Regions from separate parts of the Alkalihalobacterium alkalinitrilicum genome, predicted to be linked through region 2. Evidence: riboswitches for the same ligand, from Rfam matches in the RefSeq annotation. Region 2 holds a riboswitch; each other region holds the start of a gene.

Region 1 (3,138 bases), 3.5 Mb from region 2:
TTCAGCAAGTGGAAACCTGGAGTTCAATGATATCGAAGCTCAAAAAGGAATCGCATTACGCCACTTTGCACAACATTTAGGAATTGACATGCGTGATGTCATGGCAATAGGTGATAATTTTAATGATGAGACGATGTTAAAAATGGCAGGCCTTGGTGTTGCAATGGGAAATGCATCTGAAGAAATTAAAGCATTAGCTGACGTGACGACGAAATCAAACATCGATCATGGCGTAGCCTTTGCTATAGAAGAAAGACTTCATAATCGTCTATAATAAAAAAACCTAAAAGTTATTTGAGCATTCAGAAGTAGAGGATTTAGAAGTGGATTCAGAAGCAGTGAATTTTAAAAGTAAAGAATTCAGAAGTAGAGGACTTAGAGGAATTTAATAATGTATTTAGAAGGTAGAGAATGAAGAAATAGAGCGTTTAGAATCATCTAGGTACTTCTTGAAGAATGAATTGGAAACCTGCTTGATCATGGAGGTATTAGAATGGAAAAAATAAAAGGTTATATAGGAACTTACACAAAAGGAGATAGCAAAGGAATTTATAGCTTCACTCTAGATTTGCAAGTACCGCAAATCCAAGATGTAAAGGTTGCTGCCTATATTGAAAATCCAACGTATTTAACAATCGATCGTACGAATAAATATCTCTATTCCGTTGCGAAGAAAGGTGAGACAGGTGGTATTGCTGTTTATACAATAGACGATATATCTGGTGACCTTCAACTTCTTGACAGTCAACTCGAAGAAGGCCCTAACCCATGTCATGTTAGTGTTGATAGTCAAAATAATTATGTGGTCAATGCTAATTACCATAAGGGTACTGTACAGTTAATGGGATTCAACAATAATAATGAGAAGATTTTATCTACTCTATCCACCGTTAAACACGAAGGATCTGGGCCAAATAAAGATAGACAAGAAAAACCTCATGTTCATTACTCAGGATTTACACCTGACGAAAAGTTTATTGTCGTAATCGATCTAGGTATTGATAAACTTATCACGTACGAAGTGAATGATGAAAAGTTAAATGAAGTAAATAGTCTATCGCTTCAGCCTGGAAGTGGACCTAGACATCTGGAGTTTCATCCCAATGGTCAATTTGCTTACCTTATGACTGAGTTAAGCTCACAAGTCATTACTTTAGCCTACGATAGGGAGAATGGAAGTTTTACAGAAGTACAACACACCTTAACTATTCCAGAAAACTTTACTGAAAACAACCAGGGGAGTGCCATTCATGTCTCATCTGATGGGAAATTTGTTTATGTCAGTAATAGAGGACATAATAGTATCGCTTCCTTTAGCGTTGATGAATCTGGTCACTTAACATTAATTGACTTTACTCCAACAGAAGGTGCATGGCCAAGAGATTTTGTATTAGATCCAACCGAAAAATTCCTAGTCGTTTCAAACCAAGAGTCCTGCAATCTTACTTTATTTGCAAGGAACACAACTACAGGAACCTTAGCACGAATACAATCGGATATAGCTGTCCCATATCCAGTATGTGTAAAATTTTTAAATACTTAATGGAAGACAGTAAAATTTCAACAAATAGATAAGCAAAGTTCGCTAGCAGAAGGTTTCTAGGTTGACTCTTAAAAAAACTAGATACCGCATTGTATCAACCCGCACATTGGATTATAATGGTATTAATTGAATAGTTATCAAGAGTGGTCGAGAGAACTGGCTCACAGACACCACAGCAACCTGCCAATGTATGAAGCAAGGTGCTACTACCAGCAAAGCCTATTGCTTTGGATGATAAAACGGAATTTAAACCCCTTTTGGCATCCGTGCTCTAAGGGGTTTTTATTGATGGAGGGGTCAGACGTTGTTATTAAGAAATCATTCGATTGAAGAGCTACTCGATTTAGAAGAGGCGCTTTTATTGGCTAAGGAATCAGAGGAACAGGATGGAACGTTTTCTAAGCTCATCTCAGTTTACGAGGCTTTGTATAGAAAAATATCGGACGATCGAAAAAGTGAATATTCCTATAGTTTAGAGGGGATTAAAAAGCGACTGATTTCGCACTTGGTAAAATATGGAACGTATTTAAAGACAGTCTATCAGAAGGATGATAGAGCTGCTGAAAGTTGTTTGAAAAAAGCGGTTCGATATGAACGGAATCTGCCCATTGTCTATTATCGATTAGGGTTTCTTGATTATAAAATGAAACGCTATGCTTCAGCGCTTCGGCATTTTCAAGCGGCTATTGAATATCAACAACAGAAAGAAAACTCAAAGTACGAGATGACGGATCAGCAGCTTTATAATTGTCATTTGTATTTGGCAAACTGTGGGCTTTTTATTGCAACAAAGGCCCAGGAAGATTTAAATACACTAGAGCTCAATATGAACATGGTAGAAGTACCGAATTATGAGCTATCGCCTTTCTTTGATTTTATCAAGGGGAATGACGAGTATCTAGAGCGCCATGCCTTTCAAATGGTCACAAGTAGTGGACGTCAATTTGCCAGCAAGGAGCAATGCGAGAGTAAGCTTGCTTCGAGAAACACGATCATTCTCGATTTTATTGGTCGTGAGCATTTGCTTATTTTTAATGAAAGAGAGTGCCGTTTAACGAAAAATCAAGCCGAGTTGCTTCGCTATTTTCTCATAAACAGTAGTAACGAGCAGCCTGTCACGAAGCATCATGTGTATGATTTGTTTTCAAGATCGGATGATAACGGGGAAATTCCTACGAATACTTTTACGCAAAATGTCATTCGGTTAAGAGCGAAGTTAACACAAGCAAACATCGATTTTCCAGTCATTGAAAACAAAGCAGGCGTCAATGAAACGGCTTATTTTTACAATCACTTCTTCCCGTTTTTGATCATGCATCGTAGTGATGAAACCTTTGTTTTAGATCAATGACAGGTCTGTCATTACCTTCCTGAGATAATAAAGCTATCAACGAAAGGGAGATGATAACATGAAAACATGGAATCAATTATTCGTACGATGTGGATGGGTACTGGTTGAAAAGGAAAAAGATGTGTTTGCGTGTAAAAATGAAACAGAGGTCAATCTTCAATTTCTATTTCAAAGTCTTGATAAGGCCAACATTCGTTATCATTTTAATAAAGGAGTACTCACGATTTTAAGTTCCATCATTTCA
Region 2 (3,138 bases):
TAGCTAAATAACCTGGTGTTTGGAAATAGTTCGCATCTAATTCGCCATTTTCTAACGTTTGGTTCGGTAAAATATAATCCGTGAATGTTCTAATTTCAAGATCGATCCCTTTTTCCGCTAAAAGTGGAGCAGCAAATTCCAATACTTCTGTATGCGGAACAGCTGATGCTCCTACGACTAGCTTTACATGTTCTTCTTGTGCTGCTTCTTCTTCACCTGGTGTTTCTTCTGTTTGCGGCTCTTCTTCAGCGCCACCGCCACAAGCGACTAATGATAAAGAAATCGCTGCAGCTCCAATTAAACTTAAGAACTTTTTCATCTCTTTTTTTCCCCCTTGATTAACGTTTATCTGTTTTATTTGTGAAATAATCTCCAATCCATTGAATAACGAAAACAACTAATAGGATTGCGATTGTTGCCACCATAGTAATGGTTGTATTATTCCTCTGGAACCCTTCTAAGTATGCAAAGTGGCCCAGTCCTCCAGCCCCGATCACCCCTGCCATTGCTGTATAACTTACGAGAGCAATCGCTGTAACGGTAATTCCTGAGATTAACGCTGGTAGTGACTCTGGAATTAATACTTTATAAATGATTTGCCAATTCGTTGCACCCATCGACTGCGAGGCTTCAATCACACCTTTATCGATTTCTCTTAAGGCGATTTCTACCATACGAGCATAGAAAGGAGCCGCGCCAATAATTAAAGCGGGTAGCGCCGCATTCGCCCCTAGCATTGTACCCATTAACGCTCTTGTAAACGGGATGAGTAATACAATTAGGATAATAAACGGAATAGACCTAAATACATTGACAATCAAACTTACAATTAGATTAGCGGGACGGTTTTCCCATAAGTTTCCCTTACTTGTTAAATATAAAATAAGTCCTAAAACAATCCCAATGACGAACGTTGCGGCAACCGAGATTGACGTCATATAAATGGTTTCAACCGTTGCTTCCCATAATTTATCCCATTTCATTTTGCTAAGCCATTCATTAAACATGATCGATCACCTCCACTTGAACTCCTTGCTCTCGAATAAAGGCAATCACATTTTCGATCTCATTTTCTGCTCCCTTAATCTGTATAAAAAGCGTTCCATACGCTCCTTCTTGCGTTTGCGAGATCTTTCCTTGTAAAATGTTAACTTCTATATCAAAATTCCGTATAATTCTAGTGATTAACGGTTTTTCCGTTTCTTCGCCAACAAAGCTTAATTGAATGACTTTTCCCGTTTCTTCTTCAATAATGTGGGAAATCGTTTCTTTCGTCTCTTCAGGATCTGTAACTTGTTTTACGAACTGTTTCGTAATACCAGCAGTTGGATGTTTAAAGACCTCAAGAACAGGACCTTCTTCGACGACCTTCCCTGCTTCCATCACGGCTACACGATGGCAGATCTTCCGAATGACGTGCATTTCATGCGTAATTAGGACAATCGTTAAGCCAAGCTTTTTATTAATATCAACGAGTAATTCTAAAATCGAGTCTGTCGTTTTTGGATCGAGCGCAGATGTTGCTTCATCACAAAGGAGTACTTTCGGGTTATTCGCAAGCGCTCTTGCAATTCCGACTCTTTGCTTTTGACCCCCACTCAGCTGGGAAGGATACGATCCGCCTCTACCCTCTAATCCAACGAGCTTTATCAACTCGTCCACTCGCTGTTTACGTTCTTCTTTAGGCACACCAGCAATTTCCAACGGGAACACAATATTTTCACTGACTGTTCTTGACCATAATAAGTTAAAGTGCTGGAAGATCATACTAATTTCTTGTCGCGCTTTCCGTAATGATTTTCCTTTTAATGACGAAAGCTCTTTTCCTGCAACAGTAACCGTTCCTTCTGTCGGCCGTTCTAGACTATTTAGCATACGAATGAGTGTACTTTTTCCTGCACCACTGTAACCAATAATTCCGTAAATTTCACCATCATTTATATTTAAATCAACATGATCTACTGCTGTTACAATTCCGTCTTTTGTTTTAAACAGTTTTCGAATGCCGCTTAAATTTATCATCGTGATCCTCCTTTTTTATTATTTTTCTCCCATCTCTCTATTTTTTCTATCTATACTTTTCCTATATGTTTACTTGTAATAAAGGCGATACTACCTTCTATTAAAAGTTTACTTTTGAATAAAAAAACCTTTCCGTCAACAGATGAACAGAAAGGTTTAATCGCAATGTTAGTCCTTTCTCTCATCTTTCAAGGGATTTCACCTTGCAGGATTTAGCACCTTTCTTAACACTTTTTCGTGTTTTCAAAGGTTGCCGGGTTTCTTCGGGCCAGTCCCTCCACCACTCTAGATAAGAGCTAATAGCTATTAAATTATGAATTTATTAAAGCAATGAGAGAATGATAACATGTGTCGAAATTTGTTGTCAACCACTTTTAATTAAACGTTTATTTAACCTTTCGAAATACGAGATAAAAATAAATAGAGCCAATTAAATACAGTCCACCAGTGATTGAAAAGACGATCGCATATCCATAATATGCACCATATAACATGACAAACGTCATCGAAACAGGCCCCATCACCGCCCAACCTAATTGGAACACCATTTGTCCGACTGAGTTCGCTAACCCTTTTATAGAGTCATCCACGCTCCTCATCATTAATGACATTTGAATCGGATTTCCTGCATTCATTAAAGCCTGACGGAATAAAAATCCAATCACAGCGAACCAAAGATTTTCAGTGTAAGCAGTTAATAACAGAAATGGTAATGAAGATAGTTGTAAAATGACAACGGCTCGAACTTCACCAAATCGTTTCACGACTGCTGGGCCAATCATTAATGCGATTGCAGTGCTCGCTTGACCAAGGGCTAAAATAATACCAACAAGTGATTTGTTAATCTCAAATCGATCGGTAAAATATAAATTTAAGTACGGTATTACAAGTCCTGAACCAAAACCTATAATTAACTGAGCAATGGCAAAAAGCGCAATCATTTTCAAGCCTGATTTCTGTGTTTTGAAAATACTTGTAAATGAACTTGCAGCTGTTTTTTCAGTTTTAAGCTTCTTTTTCTCATTGATTTTTAATACAGGAATGATCGAAGCAAAGAAGAATGCTGCTCCAACGAGTAACGTAATTCGAACACTCCATAAGGGACTTAAAGATAAA
Region 3 (3,138 bases), 2.1 Mb from region 2:
TTTTTAGATTTAGCCGTTACAGATGAAAGAAAGATTGTTGTTACGGGGTCACAGCGGTCACCAGACGATATCGGAACCGATGTGTATTCGAACTTACGAAATTCTATTTATGTCGCTGTTAATGAAAGTTTGGATAATGTTGGTACAGTGGTTGTATTTAATGACCGGATATGGTCTGCTAAATATGTTAAAAAAGTACATGCATCAAATATGCAAGGTTTTGAATCATTTGGTTATGGTTATTTAGGTATTATCGATAATGATGTGGTAAGTGTGTATCAAAAACCATTGCATAGAGATTGTTATCAAATTGATTCCTTCCTACCACAAGTTGAAATTATTAAATGTTATGCAGGAGCAGATGGAAAGTTTATTCGGTGTGCGGTGAGAGAAGGAACAAAAGGTATTGTCTTAGAAGGGGTAGGAAGAGGACAAGTATCACCTCATATGGTAGATGATATAACGAATGCAATAAAAGCTGGCGTCAAAGTCGTAGTAACGACAAGTTCTGAGGAAGGACAGGTACACACTTCGTATGATTATCGTGGAAGTGCTTATGATTTAAAATTAAGAGGCGCGAGTTTAGGTAAGGATTATGACTCGAAAAAGGCAAGAATAAAGCTTGCAGTTTTAATGTCAGCTGGTGGGGACATAGAAGAAGGTTTTAAAATATAGAGACTAAATCGTAGTTAAAGAGAGGATTGGAAAAACGTTGTTTTCGCTTATAACCGCAACTACTGGTCCTGCTATGGCTTTATTTTGCTATTTTTATTTAAAAAATGATGTAAGTTCTCAAGCGTTACTCATGATTATTAAAACATTTATCATTGGTGCGCTGTTGGTTTTTCCAGTCATGGTCATCCAATATGCGTTTGAAGTTGAAGGTGTGTTTACGACTCATTTTATGGTAGCTTTCTTTGAATATGCTTTTACAGAAGAGTTTTTCAAGTGGTTTTTGCTTTTTTTCTTTGCGTATAAGCATGCGACCTTTAACAAAACATATGATGGTATTATTTATGGGGTTTCTCTATCTTTAGGGTTTGCATCTGTTGAGAATTTTTTTTATTTACTAGCGAACGGGTTGCAAACGGCGTGGTTGAGAGCGTTATTTCCAGTAAGTAGCCATGCTTTGTTCGGGGTAATTATGGGGTATTATTTAGGAAAAGCAAAGTTTTCAAAACAACACCAGACTTGGTTTATTATACTTTCTTTATTCTTACCAATTTTACTTCATGGGAGCTATGATTTAATATTACTAACAATGGATAAATATATTCATATAATGATGCTTCTTTTTATGATTGGGCTTTGGACATTCAGTATACACAAAGTGAAAATGGCAAATTAGAAAAAGGGTTAGGAGTGGTATGCATGACTGAAAGCGTAAGGTATCGAATCGTAATTCGTTGTCCAAAATGTGGTGAAAAGTTTATTCTACGGGGTAGACAAGGAAAAGACGGCAACTATGAGACGGGCTTTATTCGTTGTGTTTGTGGGAATGAGGACGACTTACAAATAGATGCTACTCCAGAATAACGCCTATAGATTTTTAAGAATTGTTGATGCTTTAAAGGATTAAAATAAGTAAATCTAATAAAATCTATTGCTTTTTTCGTGCAATTCATGTAATTTAGAATCAAGCGAAAATTGAAAAATTAAATAATTTTCTTATCAAGAGAGATGGAGGGAATGGCCCTATGAAGTCTCAGCAACCAGCTGAATTTATTTTCGGTCAGGTGCTAATTCCAGCAAGCAATTATGGCTTGAAAGATAAGAAGGAGCGTAGTTCATTGAAAATGATTTCTTAGCCTTCTTCTTATTTATAAGAGGAAGGCTTTTTGCACTTTTAGAAGGGTAAACTTCTCTAAAGAATAAAGTTTAAGAAAAAACAGCGATAAGAGTGGAGGAGAAGCATAATGAATAAAGAGCAACTAGAAACGAAACTAGTACAAATTGGAAACCGTTTAGACGAACATACAGGAACGATTAATACCCCTGTTTATTTTTCCACCGCGTATCGCCATTCAGGGATCGGTGAATCTACTGGTTTTGATTATTCAAGAACGGGAAACCCAACTAGGTTAGTTTTAGAAAATGCGATTGCTGAATTAGAAGCAGGTGATCGAGGCTTTGCCTGTAGTTCAGGAATGTCTGCTATTCAAACTTTATTTTCCTTATTTAAGCAAGGCGATGAGATATTAGCATCGAGTGACTTATATGGTGGTACTTATCGACTATTTGAAAATGGATGGAAAAACTGGGGATTATCATTTTCATACGGGGATCCAAGAGATATAGAAACATTTGAACAACAAATAAATGAAAATACGAAAGCGTTGTTTATAGAAAGCCCGACCAATCCACTAATGCAAGAAGCCGATTTAAAGCAGTTAGGTCATTTAGCAAGAAAGCATAATTTACTGTTCATTGTTGATAACACTTTCTATACGCCTTTAATACAACAACCACTCAAAGAAGGAGCAGATATCGTTATACACAGTGCTTCAAAATACTTAGGAGGGCACAACGATGTCATTGCAGGTTTAATTGTTGGAAAAGGTGAAGAACTTTGCGAGCGAATTGGGTATTTCCACAATGGTATGGGAGGAATATTAAGTCCGTTTGATTCGTGGTTACTTATAAGAGGTATGAAGACGTTAACACTACGGATGGAACAACATCAAAAGAACGCAAGAGAAGTGGCGGCCTATCTTAAAGAACACCCTTCAGTGACAGATGTTCTCTATCCTGGACGTGGCGGGATGCTTTCTTTCCGCATTAAGGAAGCTAACTGGGTAAATCCATTTTTACAGCAGTTAAAATTAATTTCATTTGCAGAAAGTTTAGGTGGCGTTGAAAGCTTAATGACATATCCAACAACGCAAACCCACGCGGATATGCCAGAAGAGGTGCGTTTCGCAAATGGTGTATGTGACCGCTTATTACGTTTTTCAGTAGGTATCGAAAATAGTCAGGATCTGATTGCGGATTTAGATCAAGCATTTAATCATGTAAGTCTATAGGAGGATATATAAAAATGAGTGAACAATTTTCTTTGCAAACGCGCTTACTTCATAATAATCAAAAAGTAGATAAAGAAACGGGAGCGGTAAGTGTTCCAATCCAACATGCTTCAAC
Region 4 (3,138 bases), 3.4 Mb from region 2:
CTAGTGTAAATAAACTTTAACGCAAACTGAGGTAAACAGTTTGCAGTGTTTCAAATTGGTTTTATTTTCGATATATATTTTTAATATTGAATAGTGTCTATATATATCCATTTTACATATAATGTCATATGTAATAATTAAAAGAATTTTTGCAAATATGAGGAAGGTAATGTTGCACCTCTAGACCAATAGTACCGATTTATAGGAGAAGGTTGTACTATGAGAAAGAAACGCACTTATCATTCTGATCTTCGTGAAAAAAGAAAACAATCCACCATTGAAAGCATTATTGAAGCTACTTACACGATGCACTCAGAAGGGGTCACCGATATAAAAATAATCGCAGAACATTCTGGAGTTTCGATACCCACAATTCGTAAATATTTTCCGACGAATGAAGATTTATTTCGGGGATGCGCGAATCACTTTCTGAAGATCAATAAGTTACCTCAAATTCATACGTATTTACACTTACACGAACTTGATGAAAAAGTCACACTGATCGTAACTGACTTTTATTCCTTCCATGAAAATACGATGGAACTCGTTTGGCTCTCGTTTCGCCTATCAGAACAATCTAAAGTTATGAGGAATTCGGCCTTACAAAATGAGGCTCTAATTAAAGCCGCTGTACAGGTCTTACTCCAGGACACGGCTATTCCAAACGATCGAAAAGAACAAATCGGAGGCTTCATCCGCAGCTTGTTACACCCCCTCTTTTACCGAACGTTAAGAAAATTAAGTGGCTTGGACAAAGGTATATGTATTGAACAAACAACAAGAGCTATTTTGCTAAAACTAAAGGAGGAAACCCTTTGAAAACTGTAAATATTAACAAGTTACCTCTATTGGATTTGTGGTACGACAGTGACAAAAAGAAAAAGTGGAAAGCCAATTTACCATTCACCCCACAGTTTCCGCTCTGGTCTGGCATTAACAGTACTCAGACGACGGTTGTCTATTTTGAGGTAGAAGCAGGAAACGAGCTTGGAGAACATTCTGAAAGCAGTGAGGAAATTTTATTTGTTTTAAGCGGAAATGCAGAAGTAATGATTGGAAACGACCGTTGCACCATAACCGTTGGCGATCTCGTCGTTATTCCACCTTCTGTTCCACACTATATAATAAATAAAGGCGATGAAACTGCAAAATTTTTAGCTTTTTTTGCTAGCAAGGATTCCCATTCTACCTTTTCAGAAGAGGTATCTCCAGTTGGAATGAAGGTCCTTTAAATTTTATACTACCACAGAAAAAATGAACCCAAACAGCTATTCATTAGCTGTTTGGGTAATTATATATTCAACAGGTCATTGCTACTACATTGAAACATCATCTCGTAATAAATTCGAGAATTTTTTTACATTTAGTTCTGCAAGACTAGCTGTTTTATTTTTTAATTTAAATTCCACAAGCAACGGATCCATTTTTCTGAAAGTACTTTTGATGATACTCTTCTGCTTGATAAAACGTTTTGGCTGGCGAAATTTCAGTGACAATTTTTTTAGCGCTCGCTTGGCTAAGATCCGCTTTTATTTTACTTGCGACTTCTAATTGTTGAAAATTTTGAAAGAAAATAACCGAACGATATTGAGTTCCTACATCAATTCCCTGGCGATTTAATGTTGTTGGGTCATGACATTCAAAAAATTTAGTCACGAGTTCTGCATAAGAAATTTTCCAAGGATTATACCAAATTTCAATCACCTCAGCATGACCAGTCTTTCCCGTTTTCACTACTTCATAGGAAGGACTCTCAACATGACCACCTGTATACCCTACTCTTGTCTCTTCAACTCCACGAATACTTTCAAAAAACGCTTCCACTCCCCAAAAACAACCTGCACCAAATACTGCTTTTTCCATTTTAATTCGCTCCTCATTTGAGCGATAAATCTTCTTCCCATAAGAAAAACCTCTCTAAAATATAGAGAGGTTATCGTATTTATATACGATCCTCTCATCTCCCAAGGTATACACCTTGCAGGAATTGGCACCGTTTAAATCAAATATGATTTAATGGTTGCCGGGTTTCAAAGGGCCTGTCCCTCCACCACTCTGGATAAGAAGTCTATCGCTATTAAATTTATTGTTATTTGAATAGTATTATAGATGATAATTAATTATTTTGCAAGGGGATTTATTTAAAGTTAACTTTTATTGATTGAACCATCTCTATGATTTTTTTCAAGGCTTTAGAGAGCCACCCTAAAATAATATACTGAAATATCAATAAAAATATTTTACTTCGATTGCCGAAATGTTAAGATAGACTTATAGATTGTAAATTATGGAGGAATTTAAAATGATGAAACGTCCTATTACAACAGAAGACTTAACTAAATTTAAGTTTGTCGGTGATCCTCAGGTTTACCCTAACAGCGACAAAGTGGCCTATGTCTTAACTCATGTAGATCAAGAAAAAGATGGTTACTATTCTTATATCTATGTAACTAATTTAAAAGGTGAAGGCAGACAATTTACCTCTCATTATTCAAACGAGACATTAGTTAAGGATACGACTCCACTGTGGTCACCAGATGGAAGCACGATTGCTTTCCGTTCAAACCGTACAGGAAAAAATCAAATATGGCTTTTACATACAGATGGTGGTGAAGCTATACAATTAACAGACGTCAAGCAAGGAATCGGTGATTTTGTTTGGTCGCCAGACGGCAGCCAGCTCGCTCTTACGATTAAAGGTGAATTAAAGGTGACCTCTGATGAGGATGAAGAAAAAAGTGATGTGAAGGTGATTACAAGACTTCGTTATAAAGGTGACGGAGTTGGTATTTATAACGACGACCGTAAGCATGTTTATTTATTTGATATAGAGACAAAAGCTTATACAAAGGTTACCGAAGGCGACCATGATTTTGGTCAACCTGGTTTCTCACCAGACGGAAAAAGCTTATTCTTTGTTGGAACGAAGGCAGATGATCAAGAGTGGGGCTACCTCCCTGCTATTTGGAAATATGATATTGCTTCAAAGGAAGAGACGTTGTTCTATCAAGGAATTGGAAATATTATGGCACCTTCTCTTTCACCAGACGGTAAATGGCTAGCAGTGGCAGGGCATACACGTGGTGAGAGAAGTCAAGGGAATGCGAATGTTCTCCTCCTTTCTGTAGAAACTGGTCA

What was found. Region 2 has a riboswitch for S-adenosylmethionine ahead of BK574_RS20910 (methionine ABC transporter ATP-binding protein). Riboswitches for the same ligand answer to the same signal wherever they lie in the genome.
Region 1: it holds a riboswitch for S-adenosylmethionine, as region 2 does, so the genes downstream of both, BK574_RS04180 (hypothetical protein) here and BK574_RS20910 (methionine ABC transporter ATP-binding protein) in region 2, are expected to answer to the same signal.
Region 3: it holds a riboswitch for S-adenosylmethionine, as region 2 does, so the genes downstream of both, BK574_RS10075 (methionine biosynthesis PLP-dependent protein) here and BK574_RS20910 (methionine ABC transporter ATP-binding protein) in region 2, are expected to answer to the same signal.
Region 4: it holds a riboswitch for S-adenosylmethionine, as region 2 does, so the genes downstream of both, msrA (peptide-methionine (S)-S-oxide reductase MsrA) here and BK574_RS20910 (methionine ABC transporter ATP-binding protein) in region 2, are expected to answer to the same signal.

Annotation. Positions count from the first base shown of each region.
Region 1 covers NZ_KV917368.1:862,256-865,393, forward strand. Annotated here, with positions in the region: gene BK574_RS04170 (Cof-type HAD-IIB family hydrolase) at 1-274, shown strand, start outside; gene BK574_RS04175 (lactonase family protein) at 494-1,543, shown strand; SAM riboswitch class I at 1,675-1,784, shown strand; gene BK574_RS04180 (hypothetical protein) at 1,848-2,894, shown strand; gene BK574_RS04185 (M20/M25/M40 family metallo-hydrolase) at 2,953-3,138, shown strand, end outside.
Region 2 covers NZ_KV917368.1:4,319,781-4,322,918, reverse strand. Annotated here, with positions in the region: gene BK574_RS20920 (MetQ/NlpA family ABC transporter substrate-binding protein) at 1-319, opposite strand, end outside; gene BK574_RS20915 (methionine ABC transporter permease) at 339-1,007, opposite strand; gene BK574_RS20910 (methionine ABC transporter ATP-binding protein) at 1,000-2,022, opposite strand; SAM riboswitch class I at 2,201-2,318, opposite strand; gene BK574_RS20905 (MFS transporter) at 2,409-3,138, opposite strand, start outside.
Region 3 covers NZ_KV917368.1:2,169,811-2,172,948, reverse strand. Annotated here, with positions in the region: gene BK574_RS10085 (asparaginase) at 1-675, shown strand, start outside; gene prsW (glutamic-type intramembrane protease PrsW) at 713-1,348, shown strand; gene BK574_RS27860 (hypothetical protein) at 1,372-1,536, shown strand; SAM riboswitch class I at 1,666-1,777, shown strand; gene BK574_RS10075 (methionine biosynthesis PLP-dependent protein) at 1,917-3,023, shown strand; gene metC (cystathionine beta-lyase) at 3,038-3,138, shown strand, end outside.
Region 4 covers NZ_KV917368.1:949,536-952,673, reverse strand. Annotated here, with positions in the region: gene BK574_RS04520 (TetR/AcrR family transcriptional regulator) at 220-819, shown strand; gene BK574_RS04515 (cupin domain-containing protein) at 816-1,232, shown strand; gene msrA (peptide-methionine (S)-S-oxide reductase MsrA) at 1,399-1,863, opposite strand; SAM riboswitch class I at 1,955-2,066, opposite strand; gene BK574_RS04505 (S9 family peptidase) at 2,303-3,138, shown strand, end outside.